One region of the Bartonella taylorii genome, then DNA from elsewhere that is predicted to be linked to it. Evidence: predicted binding sites of a transcription regulator. Region 1 holds the regulator's gene; the other holds the start of a gene.

What was found. The regulator HrcA, encoded in region 1, represses chaperone genes, less so after heat shock. The targets are predictions, from matches to a motif close to GTTAGCACTCNCNNNNNGNGAGTGCTAAC.
Region 2: the regulator HrcA is predicted to act here: its motif matches at 2,211-2,239, upstream of groES (co-chaperone GroES).

The regions. Positions count from the first base shown of each region.
Region 1 covers NZ_CP083693.1:1,652,119-1,660,182, reverse strand. Annotated here, with positions in the region: gene dapE (succinyl-diaminopimelate desuccinylase) at 1-144, shown strand, start outside; gene hemW (radical SAM family heme chaperone HemW) at 244-1,443, opposite strand; gene rdgB (RdgB/HAM1 family non-canonical purine NTP pyrophosphatase) at 1,440-2,087, opposite strand; gene hrcA (heat-inducible transcriptional repressor HrcA) at 2,402-3,472, shown strand; gene grpE (nucleotide exchange factor GrpE) at 3,596-4,258, shown strand; gene thpR (RNA 2',3'-cyclic phosphodiesterase) at 4,368-4,907, opposite strand; gene LBE40_RS07080 (HPr family phosphocarrier protein) at 5,540-5,836, opposite strand; gene LBE40_RS07075 (PTS sugar transporter subunit IIA) at 5,864-6,253, opposite strand; gene LBE40_RS07070 (HPr kinase/phosphatase C-terminal domain-containing protein) at 6,387-6,851, opposite strand; gene LBE40_RS07065 (sensor histidine kinase) at 6,875-8,064, opposite strand, start outside.
Region 2 covers NZ_CP083693.1:122,875-130,938, reverse strand. Annotated here, with positions in the region: gene groL (chaperonin GroEL) at 145-1,788, opposite strand; gene groES (co-chaperone GroES) at 1,865-2,161, opposite strand; gene fumC (class II fumarate hydratase) at 2,389-3,777, shown strand; gene LBE40_RS00570 (alpha-D-glucose phosphate-specific phosphoglucomutase) at 4,197-5,825, opposite strand; gene LBE40_RS00565 (peroxiredoxin) at 6,019-6,543, shown strand; gene hisS (histidine--tRNA ligase) at 6,912-8,064, opposite strand, start outside.

The DNA of each region.
Region 1 (8,064 bases):
CGATTTATTAAGGATTATTGCCCAGTGGTTGAATTTGGTTTACCGGGGCAATCGATGCATATGGTAGATGAGTGTGTAACTCTTGATGCACTGGAAACTCTCACTGTTATTTATGAGCGTTTCATTGTTGATTTTTTTGCGTAAAAAAGAAGCGATTGTTTTTTTTAACATTTTTACCACAAATTAAAAACCGTGAATGTTATATAGTAATTGATGGGAAGGCAGCTTAGAATCATAAAGATTTTAGTTTGCCAATTGGTTGATAATGTAGTCAAGAAGGATGCGTCCTTTGTTTGTCGCTTTTAAGCGCCGATTTCCTAGCATTTCTACTAGCCCTTGTTGTTGTAAATCGATAAGCCTTTCTATTGATAAACCCTTGGGGTTTAAGATTTCATAACGAGTAAGATTCAAACCTTCGCAAAGACGCAAGCCCATGAGGAGCATTTCATTCGCTTGTTGCTCTTTGGTCAAGTGTTCTGTTTCAACACAGCCATGCCCCGTAGTTTCTACTAGATCAAGCCAATGTTCAGGATATTTTTCATTTATTGTGACATAACGTTCATGACTTTCAATGGGAAAGGAAAGTGCTTTTGAAGAGGTAGAGGAGTGATTTGGTGTGTGCTCAATAAAGCGACCATGAGCTCCAGGTCCAAAGCCTGCATATTCATGATAACGCCAATAGAGAAGATTGTGTGCTGATTCAGCACCGGGGATTGCGTGATTTGAGATTTCATAGGCTGGAAGTCCATGTGTAGTAGTTATTTCTTGGGTAAGATGATACAGGTCTGCTGCGAGTTCTGAAGCGGGGAGGATAAGCCTTCCTGCGGCATGAAGCCGTTTAAAAGCTGTTCCTTCTTCGATAGTCAGTTGGTAAAGAGAAAGATGATCTGCTGCCAAGTCAATGGCTTGAAAAAGTTCATCTTTCCATTGCTCGAGTGTTTGCTCGGGGCGGGCATAAATGAGATCAAAGGATAAACGTGGAAAGATTTTCCGGGCCAAAGCAATAGCGTGAAGAGCCTGTTTTACATCATGGAGACGGCCAAGTTGTCGTAGTGCCTTGTCATTGAGTGCTTGTACACCCAAGGATAAGCGGTTAACTCCTGCCGCTCTGTATCCGCGAAAGCGTGCTGCTTCTACACTTGATGGGTTGGCTTCCAGTGTGATTTCAACTTTATCATCGACCGTCCACTTTTTTGCAAGTGCTTGCAATAAAGCATCAACAGTTTGAGGGGTCATAAGAGAGGGTGTACCCCCACCAATAAAGATACTTGTAATATGACGTGGACCTATTTTATGATATTGCGTTTCTATTTCTCGTTCAAAAGCGGTTACAAAGCGTGGTTGATCAACGCCACGGGCACGAACGTGTGAATTAAAGTCACAATAAGGACATTTAGTAGCGCAAAAAGGCCAATGAATATAAATGCCAAAAGCTTCATTCATGAGAGCGTTAAAAGGTTTTCTGCTAAAAGCTTGAAAGCACGCGCACGATGCGAGAGGGGTGTTTTATCATTGAGCTTCCAGCCATGTTTTTGCTCTGTTGACATTTCACCAAAGGTATTTTCATATCCATCTGGTAAAAAAATAGGATCAAAGCCAAAACCTTTGTCTCCACGTGGTGGCCAAATGAAAGTACCTTCAACGCACCCACGGAAATAGTCTGCATGAGCATCGGGCCATGCAATACAGATGACTGATATAAATCGACCTTTCCGTTGGCTTTTTTCATGTGCTCCAATTTTTTGGAGTTCGTCTTCTACTTTTTGCATAGCTTTTGAAAAGTTACGTGTGCCATCGGGTTGAAGAGCGAGATCAGCTGTATAAACACCCGGTGCACCACCCAATGCATCCACTTCCATGCCAGAATCATCAGAAAGAGCCGGAAGTCCTGTATTTTTTGCTGCTGCAAAAGCTTTAATGTAGGCATTTTCTTCAAATGTTGTTCCCGTTTCTTTTGGTTCCGGTAATCCGAGCTCTTTTGCTGATTGTATCGTTAAACCAAAAGGAGCGACCAATGTGGTAATTTCATGCAATTTTCCAGTGTTATGTGTGGCAATGACGAGTTTTTTTGTTGCTATTCTTCTCATATACATTTCTCCAGAAACGAAAGGGGGATGCTATTTTTATGCTGAAAACTAGCTTAAGTGACCGCATGATAGGGATCTTAGAAGATTTTACAAGACCCGATCTTTTCGCATGTTTATTACTATTCCATTTAAATGAAATCTTTTGTATTTGATAAGGATAATAATTGGAAAGCCATAAAGGCTCTACTTCTTTAATAATAGCATTTTTTATGATAAATATATAGCGTGCCTTTGCACTACTTTAGATTATTTGACCAAACCTTGGCAAAACTTATATAAGAAGGAAGTATTTTTAGAGTAGTGAATTAATTGTAATGAAGCACAAACCTATTGGTGAAGAACTAAAATATCTTGATGAGCGTTCGCGTGATATCTTTCGTCATATTGTTGAAGCTTATCTTAATGATGGTGAACCTGTAGGATCACGCAATCTTTCGCGGCTTTTGCAACAGACATTATCGCCTGCTACGATTCGCAATGTGATGAGTGATCTCGAACATCTTGGTTTGATTTATGCACCGCACGTATCTGCGGGGCGAATGCCAACACAATCAGGATTAAGATTTTTTGTTGATGCATTTATGGAAGCGGGTGATTTGCCAAACGAGGAGCGTGAAAGTATTGAAGCGCAAGTCAAGGAGGCTGGTCATGCACAATCTGTTGAACATTTTCTCATTCAAGCGAGTCGGGTTCTTTCAGATCTTTCACGTGGAGCGGGGCTTGTTTTAGCAACGAAACATGAAGGGACCTTGAAGCATATTGAATTTGTGCGTCTTGATGGGGCACAGGCTCTTGCAGTTTTAGTAACGCAACAAGGGGAGGTTGAAAATCGTGTTGTTCATTTACCGGAAGGTGTTACCCATGCACAATTGACAGAGGCAACAAATTTTCTCAATGCCCATATTCAGGGGCGTACATTGAGTGAAGCTAAAGAAGAAATTGCACGTTTATGCTCAGAAACGCGCGCTGCGCTTGATCATTTGTCTCATCATCTTGTTGAAACGGGGCTAGCTCTTTGGGGAGGAGAAGGTGCTGATCATAAAGTACACCTTATTGTTCGTGGGCGCAGTAATTTGCTTGAAGATGTGAAAGCAGAAGAAGATTTGGAGCGGTTACGACATCTGTTTGATGACCTTGAAACGCGTGAAAGTATGGCGCAGCTTCTTGATTTAACGGATGAAGGTTCGGGAGTTCGTATTTTTATTGGTTCAGAAAATAAATTGTTTTCGCTTTCTGGTTCTTCTTTAGTGGTGGCACCTTATCGTGATTCAAAACAAAGAGTTATTGGTGCTTTAGGAGTTATTGGACCCACACGGCTTAATTATGCAAGGATTGTGCCTATGGTTGATTATACGGCTCAACTTGTATCACAACTGTTGCGTTAAAACGTTTAGATGAACATTTGTATTATAAATGCTCATTGTAATAAGATACGTAATACCCCTTGATTTTTGTCTGCAAAATTTCGATATCGAGAATAACAAATCTTATGAAGGAATGGAATTTTTATGTCTGAAGAAAAAAACAAATTTACTGATGCTTCATTTGAAAACCGCGATTTAAAAAATCCAGCTGATCGTGATGCACTTAAACAAGCAGCGGATGAGTTTTTGAAAACTCGTGAAGCAGAGGCTCGTGCAGAGGTTGCAGAGGAAGAAAATGAGTTTATAGATCCTTTGACTGCTTTGCAGAACGAAAATAAAGATCTAAAGGATCAGCTTTTACGTCTTGCTGCAGATATGGAAAACCTTCGTCGTCGTACTGCGCGTGATATGGCGGATGCAAAGGCTTACTCAATTGCTAATTTTGCACGTGACATGTTGTCTGTTTCTGATAACCTCAATCGTGCTTTAGAGGCTATTCCAGAAGGTGCAAAGGAGAATGATGCTGGTTTGAAAACATTAGCGGAGGGCGTTGAAATGACTGAGCGTGCAATGATAGCAGCGTTAGAACGTCACGGAGTGCAGAAAATTCATCCAGAAGGGCAAAAATTTGATCCTCACTTTCATCAAGCGATGTTTGAGATTCCTAACTCTGATGTTCCAGATAACACTGTTCAACAAGTTGTTCAGGCAGGTTACATTATCGGTGAACGTGTTCTGCGTCCAGCTATAGTGGGTGTAGCCAAAGGAGGAGCAAAAGAAGTTTCTGCTAAGTCTGATTCAGCTTAAAATGCCTCAAAAATGCACCCACAGTGCAAAGATGTAGTATTATGCGCAAGTGCTACATTGGTGAGACATTCTATCAAAGAGAGTTCTAAAGGATGTTAAAAACATCCTTTTATTCTTGGAGTGCCCAGCTTCTTTTTACAATGTATGGAGCATCGCTTGAAGGAGATGGCGACAAAAATAAAACAAAATGATCAACCTTAAAAGGAGGAAACAAAAAATCACCTCGAGAAGACAGATAAGAAGGAAGATCATCAGGTTTAATGTCGAGCAATCTTGCAATAGTAATATGCGGAGTAAATGGTTTCTCGTCAGGCGTTAAGTGCACGCTGCTCCGAATACATTGCATCTTTTCATGTAAAAGGCTAAGAGTTTCACAAAGCTCAATACGAACAACAAGGGAATGCGGTGCATTTTCTGAACCAAAAACCTCAAAACCTCTTGTTTGTAGCATAAAAGGTGGGAGTTTTATTTTGTCAAAAGCACGCATAATTTCATCTGCTAGAGAACTTTCAATTTCACCAAAAAAAGACAAAGTGATGTGAAAGTTCTGCGGGTTTATCCACTGCGCGTTCGGCAAGCCATTTTGCAGTGATACGAGTGCTTCTGTTGTTTGTTGAGGAATCTGAAGAGCACTAAACAAACGGTCCATGGTATCTCCTTACAGTGAACAAATGCCACCGCAAGCGCAATGGCAAACAATGAGCGTAAAGCGCATACTGCTAATTATAAGGCGATGATGTAGAAAAATAATGTCTAAAAAATGTCTACAATAATTAAATTGCGTAAAGCTTATGAATCTTAAAAGAGTGGTTATGATGCCAACAAAAGCCATATTTGCATGCGTTTTATTACAAAAATGTACAGTGGAGAATTGCTTGCGCTTTCATGATAAACACCACAAATACAATCTAAGATAAGGAAAGTTTATAAACTTCTGATTTATGTTATTATCTTTATATTTGTCTAAAGCAGCTTAAAAGCCGGCATATCCAGCAAAAAGTGAATGTTTCTCTTTTCTGTAAATATTCAAGCATATGTGTTAGATTGTAGTCACAACCATAATACACGGTAAATATTCAAATTTGTCAAATTTTTAGGAAAGATTGTGAACACAAATATTGTGCAAAATACGGATTATGCTTATGATAACTATACAGCTAATCTATAATGGATATGAACGCAGATATTTTTAAGGGAAAAATAGAGAAGCCAATCAATACAATGATTGGAGAAATTTCTCCTTATTTTAAGAATAATCATCATACTTTTTTGTGAAAAGCTTTAGTTTTCTTCTCCAAATTTATTGTTGATAAGTTTTTCAAGAGCATCGAGAGCGTCAGTTGCTTCTGGTCCTGATACACGGATAGTAAGGTTACAACCGGGAGAGGCTGCTAACATCATAAGCCCCATAATGGATGAACCGCCAACAATTTTTCCATCTTTTTCAACTTCAACAATGGCGTTAAAATTGTCAACAGTTTGTACAAATTTTGCGGAAGCACGCGCGTGCAATCCACGTTTATTGCAGATATTGAAATGACGACTTATTATACATGGGAGAGTATCTTTAGAAAGCATCAGTTTTTCATTATCCGCTTATAACAATCATACTGGTACATTGATATATTTACGCCCTGCTTCTTGCGCTATTCTTAAAGCTTCTGATAATGAAATATCAGGACATTTGCGAATAGAGATCAGTTTAATGAGCATGGGAAGATTAACACCCGCAATCATTTCAACGCGTCCTTTTTCAATAGCAGGAATAGCCATATTTGAGGGTGTTCCACCGAACACGTCTGTTAATATGATTACACCATGGTTTGCATCTGTAGAGGAAACTGCGGCTACGATATCACCTCGGCGCTGATCTATGTCATCATCAGGATAGACGCATATTGTTGCAAATTTTTCTTGTGTTCCAACAACATGTTCTACAGCATGTAGAAATTCAACAGCCAGCTCACCGTGCGTTACAAGCACGAGTCCAATCATTTACACAAACTCCTGTTAACTAAATACCCGACCATATTGGTGGGAAGGACATTTTACAAGGCTTTGTTCTGCTGCCAAGAAAAATTTGCAAAAAAAAGGCAAAAATGATGATTTTTTTATTTTTAGAAAAAAATCAAACAGATTTACGCCATACTTTTCTAAAAAAGAATGCCTCAATAGCTTGACAAATGGCTGTACAATCGGCTTCATGAAGGCTAGGGAGTTTTAAAAGAGGAATGTGCAGATTTGCAAATTGAAAAGTTTGATTTGTGGAAAAACGCTCATATTCAGGACCAAGCAGAATAACACAATCGATAGTTGTTTGCTTTTTAAACTCTATCGTATAAAGACCTACACCGCGAATTTCAATACCGCCCTGTAAACCTTCTGGAGTGTATCCGTGAAGTTTTCCATTTTCTACACCAAGCACTGTATAATCATCACTGATAAGTTTTGCTTCACGTTTTGACCACTCAGCACGGTCTATCAAAGAAAGAGTAAGGGTTGATTTTCCTGATCCTGATGGGCCTATAATCAACAGCCCCTTTCCTCCAAGTTGAAGACAATTTGCGTGCAGTATTTCATTTTTTGTTTTCATACTTTTTGCTTTGGATAAAAGATTTATTTAGCGAAGGGAAGCATAATAATAAAACGCGCTCCAATTTTATTATTTCCAAGTTTGGGGTCAATAATATTTTCGGCTGTAATTGTCCCATTATGGGCTTCTATGATTTGCCGACTAATAGAAAGACCAAGTCCTGAATTTTGTCCAAAAGTATCTTCGTTTGGTCGATCAGTGTAGAAACGTTCAAAAATGCGTTCAATATTGTCTGAACGAATACCGGGGCCATTGTCTTCAATGATTAAAACGAGGGTTGAACCATGACTTTTCATAGTTATACAAATTTTACCATTATCATGAGGAATGAAGGAGCGTGCGTTTTCAATGAGATTGGAAATAACTTGCCCTAAACGGAGCTCATGTCCCAACACAAGATAGGCTTTTCCATGAGGATGTGGAACAATATTAAGGTTTATATCAATGGTTTGCGTATTACGATATACTTCCTGAACAGCATGAACAAGGCTTTCCAAGAGCAATGTCATATCAACGATCTGTGCGGTTTCGCGAGCAAGCTCTGCATCTAGCCTAGAGGCATCAGAAATGTCAGTAATCAAACGATCAAGACGACGCACATCATGTTGAATAATTTCAAACAATTGTTCCTGTGCTTCTTCATTTTTAGCCAGAGGGAGTGTTTCAACAGCACTTCGTAATGAGGTAAGCGGATTTTTTAATTCGTGGCTTACATCAGCAGCAAAGCGTTCAATGGCTTCAATACGCATATAAAGGGCATTGGTCATATCACGAATAGAGGTAGAAAGATGACCTATTTCATCTTCACGCATTGAAAAATCAGGAATTTCTACACGCTTATTATTGCCATTGCGCACACGGTTTGCAGAGGCAGATAATTTGCTTAAGGGATGCGCAATCGTGTGAGCTAAAAATAAAGAAAGTACCAAAAGCACGCTGCCTACAACAGCAAAAACTTTAAAAATTACCAGTCTTTCACCCTTTACAATGTTGTCAATGTCTGAACCAGTGGTGGAAAGAAGAAGTGCCCCCACTACTGCTCGGTAGCGTTGAACAGGTACAGCAACAGAAACGATTAATTGACCTTGTCTGTTGCGTCTTTTAGCAGTAGCAAGAGATCCATTTAATGCTCGGTATACTTCTGGGTAAGCAATAGCACTGTTTTTTGCTTGTTCTCTATCAAGAGCAATACCACTGCCATAAAATGTACTTG
Region 2 (8,064 bases), 410 kb from region 1:
ATTGCTTTATTTTGTGCATTAATAATCTATACCCCGCCGGAACTTTCCTGATTCAAGGCTTCTTTTCCAGCAGCTGTCAAAAAAGAGAAAAAAACAAAAAAAACGGGCCCATTGGGCCCGTTTCTTTTTACCTTTATAAAGGGCTTAGAAATCCATTCCGCCCATTCCGCCCATTCCACCGCCAGGCATTGGTGGCATTGGAGTATCTTTCTTTGGAACTTCAGCAACCATTGCTTCTGTTGTAATAAGAAGGCTAGCAATTGATGCAGCATTCTGGAGAGCAGAACGCACAACCTTCACAGGATCAACAATTCCCAAAGCAATCAAATCGCCAAACTCACCGGTTGCAGTATTGTAACCATAAGTGTCTGCATTGTTTTCAAGCACTTTGCCAACAATAATCGCTGCTTCTTCACCAGCATTGCTTGCAATTTGGCGCGCTGGTGCTTGTAGAGCACGGCGAACGATATTAATACCAGCTTCTTGGTCAGGGTTGCTACCTTTAACAGTCAGTGCATTTGCAGCACGCAACAATGCAGTACCACCACCAGCAACAATACCTTCTTCCACAGCAGCACGTGTTGCGTTCAAAGCATCATCAACACGGTCTTTCTTTTCTTTTACTTCAACTTCTGTTGCACCACCAACGCGGATAACAGCAACACCACCAGCGAGTTTAGCAAGTCTTTCTTGCAATTTCTCACGATCATAGTCAGAAGTTGTTTCTTCGATCTGTGCTTTAATCTGATTGACGCGAGCACTAATCTCAGTTTTTTGTCCAGAACCATCAATAATCGTCGTATTTTCTTTAGAAATATTGACTTTCTTAGCACGTCCAAGCATATCCAAAGTGACATTTTCAAGCTTAATGCCCACATCTTCGGAAATAACCTGACCCGATGTCAAAATTGCAATATCTTCAAGCATTGCTTTACGACGGTCACCAAAGCCTGGAGCTTTCACAGCAGCGATTTTCAAACCACCACGCAGCTTGTTGACAACAAGCGTTGCCAAAGCTTCACCTTCCACATCCTCAGCGATAATGAGAAGTGGTTTACCAGACTGAACAACAGCTTCAAGCACAGGAAGAAGAGATTGTAGATTAGACAATTTCTTTTCGTGAATAAGAATGTAAGGATCATCAAGATCTGCCACCATTTTCTCAGCATTGGTGACAAAGTAAGGGGAAAGATATCCACGATCAAACTGCATTCCTTCCACGACTTCCAATTCCGTTTCAGCAGTTTTAGCTTCTTCCACGGTAATAACGCCTTCATTGCCAACTTTTTCCATGGCATCCGCGATCATTTTACCGATTTCTGCAGCTCCATTAGCAGAAATTGTTCCCACTTGAGCGATTTCTGCTGAAGTTTGGATTTTTTTTGCTTTTTTGAAGAGAGTTGCTACCACTTCTTCAACAGCAGCATCAATCCCGCGTTTAAGATCCATTGGGTTCATGCCCGCAGCAACGGCTTTTACGCCTTCTTGCACAATAGCCTGCCCCAAAACAGTTGCAGTTGTTGTACCATCACCAGCAATATCATTGGTTTTGGAAGCAACTTCGCGCAACATTTGCGCACCCATATTTTCGAACTTATCTTCCAGTTCAATTTCCTTTGCAACGGATACACCATCTTTTGTGATGCGAGGCGCACCAAATGATTTATCGATAACCACATTGCGACCTTTAGGGCCCAGCGTCACCTTTACAGCGTTAGCAAGGATATCAACACCGCGCAATAAACGCTCACGCGCTTCACGGCCAAATTTGACTTCTTTAGCAGCCATTTAATTTCTCCTTGGAGTTGTCTTAATGAAGTACAAAATACCAAATAATACAAAATGGAAGTATTGAGAGACTAAATTAGCCCAAAATTCCCATAATGTCAGATTCTTTCATAATAAGGAGGTCTTCGCCATTAATTTTAACTTCGGTTCCAGACCATTTTCCAAACAAGATACGATCTCCTGTTTTAACTTCTAAAGGCACACGCTTTCCGTTGTCATCGAGAGCGCCATTGCCAACAGCAATAACTTCACCTTCTTGAGGTTTTTCCTTTGCTGTATCAGGGATGATAATCCCACCAGCAGTCTTATTTTCAGATTCAACCCGACGGACAACGACACGATCGTGAAGTGGGCGGAATTGTATGTTAGCCATGTTTTAAATCCTTAAAACTTAGTATAACTGAATTAATCTTAAAGGGTTTGTTAGCACTCTTAAATCATGAGTGCTAGTATCAACCCGAATATAAAATCGCCACTCTTCAATGTCAAGGATCAACTGTTAAAATAATTTACTTTAAGAGGTCTTAAGAGTCTTGCCTCTTTTTTCACTTTTGCGTTATCTAGCTTTTTATTATACCTGTGAACATAAAGGATCTTATCATGGTTGAAACACGTCAGGAAACGGATAGCTTTGGAACAATTTCGGTACGTCAAGACCGTTATTGGGGTGCACAAACTGAACGTTCTCTGCATAATTTTAATATTGGCAGTGAAAAACAACCTCTCACCATCATCTATGCCTTAAGCCTTATCAAAAAGGCAGCAGCTCTTGTGAATATGGAAAAAGGGAAGCTTCCGCAAAACATCGGGAAAGCAATCATTACTGCTGCTGATGAGGTACTTGCAGGAACATTCGATACGCATTTTCCCCTTTCTGTCTGGCAAACGGGTTCCGGCACGCAAAGCAATATGAACGTCAATGAAGTCATCGCTAACCATGCCAGCCTGCTCTTGGGAGGGAAACTTGGCAACAAAGCGCCCGTTCACCCAAATGATCACGTGAATATGAGCCAATCATCAAACGATTCTTTTCCCACCGCGCTTCACATTGCGACCACACTACAAACGCGCCAACACTTATTTCCTATTCTTGAAGCCCTTATTACCACTTTAAGAAAAAAAGAAGAAGAATTTGCCGATATTATCAAAATCGGACGCACCCATACCCAAGATGCAACACCCTTAACTTTAGCGCAAGAATTTTCAGGCTATCGCGCCGCACTAGAAGCCAATCTTCAGCGCATTGAAACAGCTCTTGCCGACGTTCAGACACTTGCTCAAGGAGGTACAGCTGTTGGAACAGGGCTCAATGCACCAAAAGGTTTTGATGTTGCTTTTGCTCAAACAATAAGCACCCTTACAGGGATAACCTTTAAAACCGCCAACAATAAATTTGAAGCCCTTGCCCACCATGGAGCCCTTGCACATTTCCATGGAAGCCTGAATGCTCTAGCTGCTGATTTGTTTAAAATTGCCAACGATATCCGATTCTTAGGCTCAGGTCCCCGCTCAGGCTTGGGTGAATTAAGCTTACCCGAAAATGAACCAGGATCTTCTATCATGCCAGGCAAGGTTAACCCCACACAGTGCGAAGCAATGACAATGGTTGCCTGCCAAGTCTTTGGCAATCATACCAGTGTCACATTTGCCGCAAGCCAAGGGCATTTTGAACTAAACGTTTATAAACCTGTTATTGGCTATAATGTATTACAATCGATTACACTTCTTGGTGATTGCATGCGCTCTTTTGATTTGCATTGCATACAAGGATTACGCGCCAATCGCGTTCATATTCACTCTCTCATGGAACGCTCTTTGATGCTCGTGACAGCCCTTGCCCCAGAAATTGGCTATGAAAAAGCTGCTGAAATTGCCAAAGCGGCACATAAAAATGATACAACTTTGCGCACTGAAGCACTAAAAGCAGGCGTTTCTGGAGAGGATTATGACCGTCTAGTTGATCCAAAAAAGATGATCGCCCCACAATAAACCACGAGAGACAATTCTCCTTAAAATAAACCTTCATGTAAAACTATTGGACCATAAACTTATCCGATAATTTTAAAGTTAGGTGTTTTGAGAGACAATTATATTAGGTTATAATTGTCTCTCAAAGATGATCACCCCACAAGAAGCAAAAGGATGGAGAGCTCCTTAAACCAGATCTTTCTGTAAGAACATCAGAGCACTTGCAATCCAATTCCTGTTACCAATGGCATTTGGCTTTCAAAATCAGAACCGTATTCGAGCTTGAATAAAGCAAGCTTTTCAGAAAATGAACGCAGAACCTTCCACCACGGGAATAAAAATGCCTCTAACCACCTCAATCAAGAGCAGTTCACAACATTTTGAGCTGATAAAGAGAATGATGGTGGCTACCCATATTTATACAACACAATACAGCGCTCTCATGTGATAACATCGGGATGTTCACGACCAAATTCTTGTTGCATATTTAACAATTGAAGTGCCGCTTGTTGCAAAGGTCGGAGAACTTTTTGCGGATCTTGATTGTGTTTGTGTAGATTTCCTTCGTATTGCTCAAAATAAAGCCGTAAAGTAGCTCCCACCGTCCCTGTTCCCGATAAGCGTATCACTAATCGTGCACCATTCTTGAAAAAAACACGGATACCTTGCTTTGTGCTAGCACTCTGATCAATGGGATCATGATAAGTAAAATCGTCTGCTTTTTCGACCTCTAATCCAGCAATTTCTGTTCCCACTTGTGGCAAATGTGCACGTAATCGTTCTATAATCGCTTCTGCTTTATCACTCTCCACACCTTCATAATCATGGCGCGAAGTGTAAAAACGCCCATAAGTGCACCAATGTTGTTGAACAATTTGTGCGACAGATTTCCCTGTCACCGCTAAAAGATTGAGCCAAAATAACACAGCCCATAAACCATCTTTTTCGCGGATATGATGAGAGCCAGTTCCAAAGCTTTCTTCACCACAAAAAGTCACTTTCCCCGCATCCAAAAGTGACGCAAAAAACTTCCACCCTGTTGGCGTCTCAAAACAATTCAATCCTTTTTTTTCAGCAACCAGATCAACGGCACGCGCTGTTGGCATAGATCGGGCAATCCCCACAATGCCTTGGCGATAACCTTTAATCAGATGTGCATGTTCAGCCATAATAGCCAAAGAATCAGAAGGCGTGACAAATTGCCTACGACCAATAATGAGATTACGATCTCCATCACCATCAGATGCCGCGCCAAGATCAGGGGCTTTATCAGACATTAACAAATCATAAAGAGCCTTAGCATAAACCAAATTGGGATCTGGATGCCCTCCTCCAAAATCTGGCAAAGGAATACCATTGACCACCGTTCCTTCCGAAAACCCTAAACATTTCTCAAAAATTTCGCGCGCATAAGGCCCTGTGACGGCATGCATTGCATCAAAGCGTAAGGTTAAACCTCTTTCTACTGCTCGAGCAATACAATCAAAGTCAAAAATCTCCTGCATCAAAGCAACATAATCAGCTACCGGATCAAGTATTTCCACCCGCATAGACCCGATAAAGGTCGTTCCTTCTCTGTCTAAATCAACGTCTGGAGCTTCAAAAGTTTTATAAAAAGCAAGATGTTGTGACGCTGCAAAAATAGCTTCACACAAAGAATCAGGAGCAGGACCACCATGAGAAATATTGTATTTGATGCCACAATCCCCCTCTAAACCACCAGGATTGTGACTTGCTGAGAGAATAATCCCACCATGGGCATGATATTTGCGAATAAGATGTGAAACAGCAGGCGTGGAAAGAATACCCCCTCTTCCAACTTTTACACAAGCAACACCGTGAGCCGCTGCCATTTTCAATACAGTCTGAAGAAGGGTAAGGTTGAAATAGCGCCCATCACCACCAAGAATTAACAATTTCCCTTCCATAGGCCCAATGCTATTAAAAATGGATTGAATAAAATTTTCAACATAATGAGGCTGTTGAAAAACCGATATTTTTTTGCGCAAACCAGACGTACCCAGTTTTTGATCATTAAAAGCCATAGTCAAAACTGTGGTTATGCTCATAAACACGCCTTCATATTATTTTTCTCGATTTTAGAATGAACATCTATCAAAGTCGACCATTAATTCTGCCATTAATTCTACTTGACGACACAATGAAATACTTGCACACTTAACGCAACATTGAGCGGTTTAAAATGCACTCTTAAATACGCTTTAAAACACAACCCTCATAGAAAAATACAGGAGCATTATTATGACGAGAAAAAAAGTTCCCAATGTAACCTTCCACACACGTGTGCGTGATGAATCAGTGAGTGGCAACAATCCTTATCGGTGGCAAGAGGTTAACAGTGATGCGTACTTTAAAGGCAAACGGGTTATTCTTTTTTCTCTTCCTGGAGCTTTTACGCCCACTTGCTCAACCTTTCAGCTACCTGATTTTGAAAAACTCTATGATGAATTTAAAAAAAATGGCATTGATGAAATTTATTGCCTTTCCGTCAATGATGCTTTTGTCATGAACGCTTGGGGAAAAACTCAAGACATAAAAAATGTGAAATTAATCCCCGATGGCTCAGGCGAATTCACACGCAAAATGGGCATGCTAGTTTCTAAAGACAATATCGGTTTTGGAATGCGCTCATGGCGTTATGCTGCTGTTATTAATGACGGCGTTATTGAACAATGGTTTGAAGAAGAAGGTTTTTCTGACAATTGCACAACAGATCCTTATGAAGTATCTTCACCACAAAACGTTTTAAAAACCCTGCAAGGCTAATTTCAAAATAAATTCACGCGTTTAAATAACACAAACCTCACGACACAAATTCTTTCACAAAAAGGAGTTTGTGTCGTTTGTATTTTATAAATTTTTAATTGAAAAAACCACAAACAAGTTACAGACTGAATATTTTCACCACGAAAACATACACCTACTCTATCATAGCCCCACCACCACAAAAAACCAAAGAACAACTTTTTATCCATCATTATTGATGAACAGCAAAGAGCAACGCAGCCTCAAACACAGGTCCCGTGTAGTGCTCTATCCGCACATCGCAGAAGGATCAATTCTGATGCGATTTGAGTATCACCACCCCTAAACTTTTATTTTTTAAGATTGTTTGTTCTAAGAGTATAAGACCTCTATTTAAAGCATGAAAACTTTTGTGCGTTTTGTGTTGCCAAAATATCCTGTACCGTTTTAACCAATTGCCCTTCATCAACGGTTACTTGCGCTGGTCGGCTTTCACGCCATGTTTGATTATCCTTAATTTCATGCGACAAACGCGCACCCTCAAGCAAATCTTTGATCTGTATTTTTCCGCTCTCACGCTCTTGTGAACCTTGTATCACCACACAAGGGGCTTGGCGCCGATCAGCATATTTCATCTGCGCTTTCATCCCCGATGCACCCAAATAAAGTTCAGCACGAATTCCAGCACCGCGCAACTGCATCACCATTTTTTGATAACCAGCAACAGCTTCCGGCTCTTTATCCATCATCAGCACTACCACAGGTCCGGTATTTTCTTTCACAGGCAATTTTCCAAGATTTTGCAAAGCGGCTATCAAGCGTGAGATACCAATTGAAAAACCCGTTGCCGGAATATTTTCACCACGAAAACGTGCAATCAACCCATCATAGCGTCCACCTCCACCAACAGACCCAAAGACAACTTTTTGTCCATCATCATTGAGAACATCAAAGAGCAACGCAGCCTCAAAAACAGGTCCCGTGTAATACTCTAATCCACGCACTACAGAAGGATCAATTTTGATACGATTCTGATACCCATTTGCAGCAAAAATTGCTTGCATTTCCTCAAGCTCACGAACCCCTTCAAGTCCTTGAGCACTCTGATCAACAACTTTTCTAAGAGCTTCAAGTGTTTCCTCTGCTGTTTCAGCCTGTGCCCTAAGCAAAGCAAGAATACAATCAATATCCTTGTCCTTAAGCTCTGCCCCTTTTGTAAAATCACCACTTTCATCCAAACGCCCCTTGCTCAAGAGCAAACGCACACCCTCAAAACCAAATTTGTCAAGTTTATCAATTGCTCGAAGAACAGTGAGGCGCCTTTCAGTTTGTTCACTTCCCCCCAAACCAATCAATTCTAAAACACTCTCCAGAATCTTTCTGTTATTAAGACGAATAGCATAGTCATGGTGCTCAATGCCTAATTTTTCCAAACTATCGGCTGCCATCATGCAAATTTCTGCATCCGCAGCAACAGTTGGTGTTCCAACAATATCAGCATCAAACTGCATAAATTGCCGAAACCGCCCCGGTCCGGGCTTT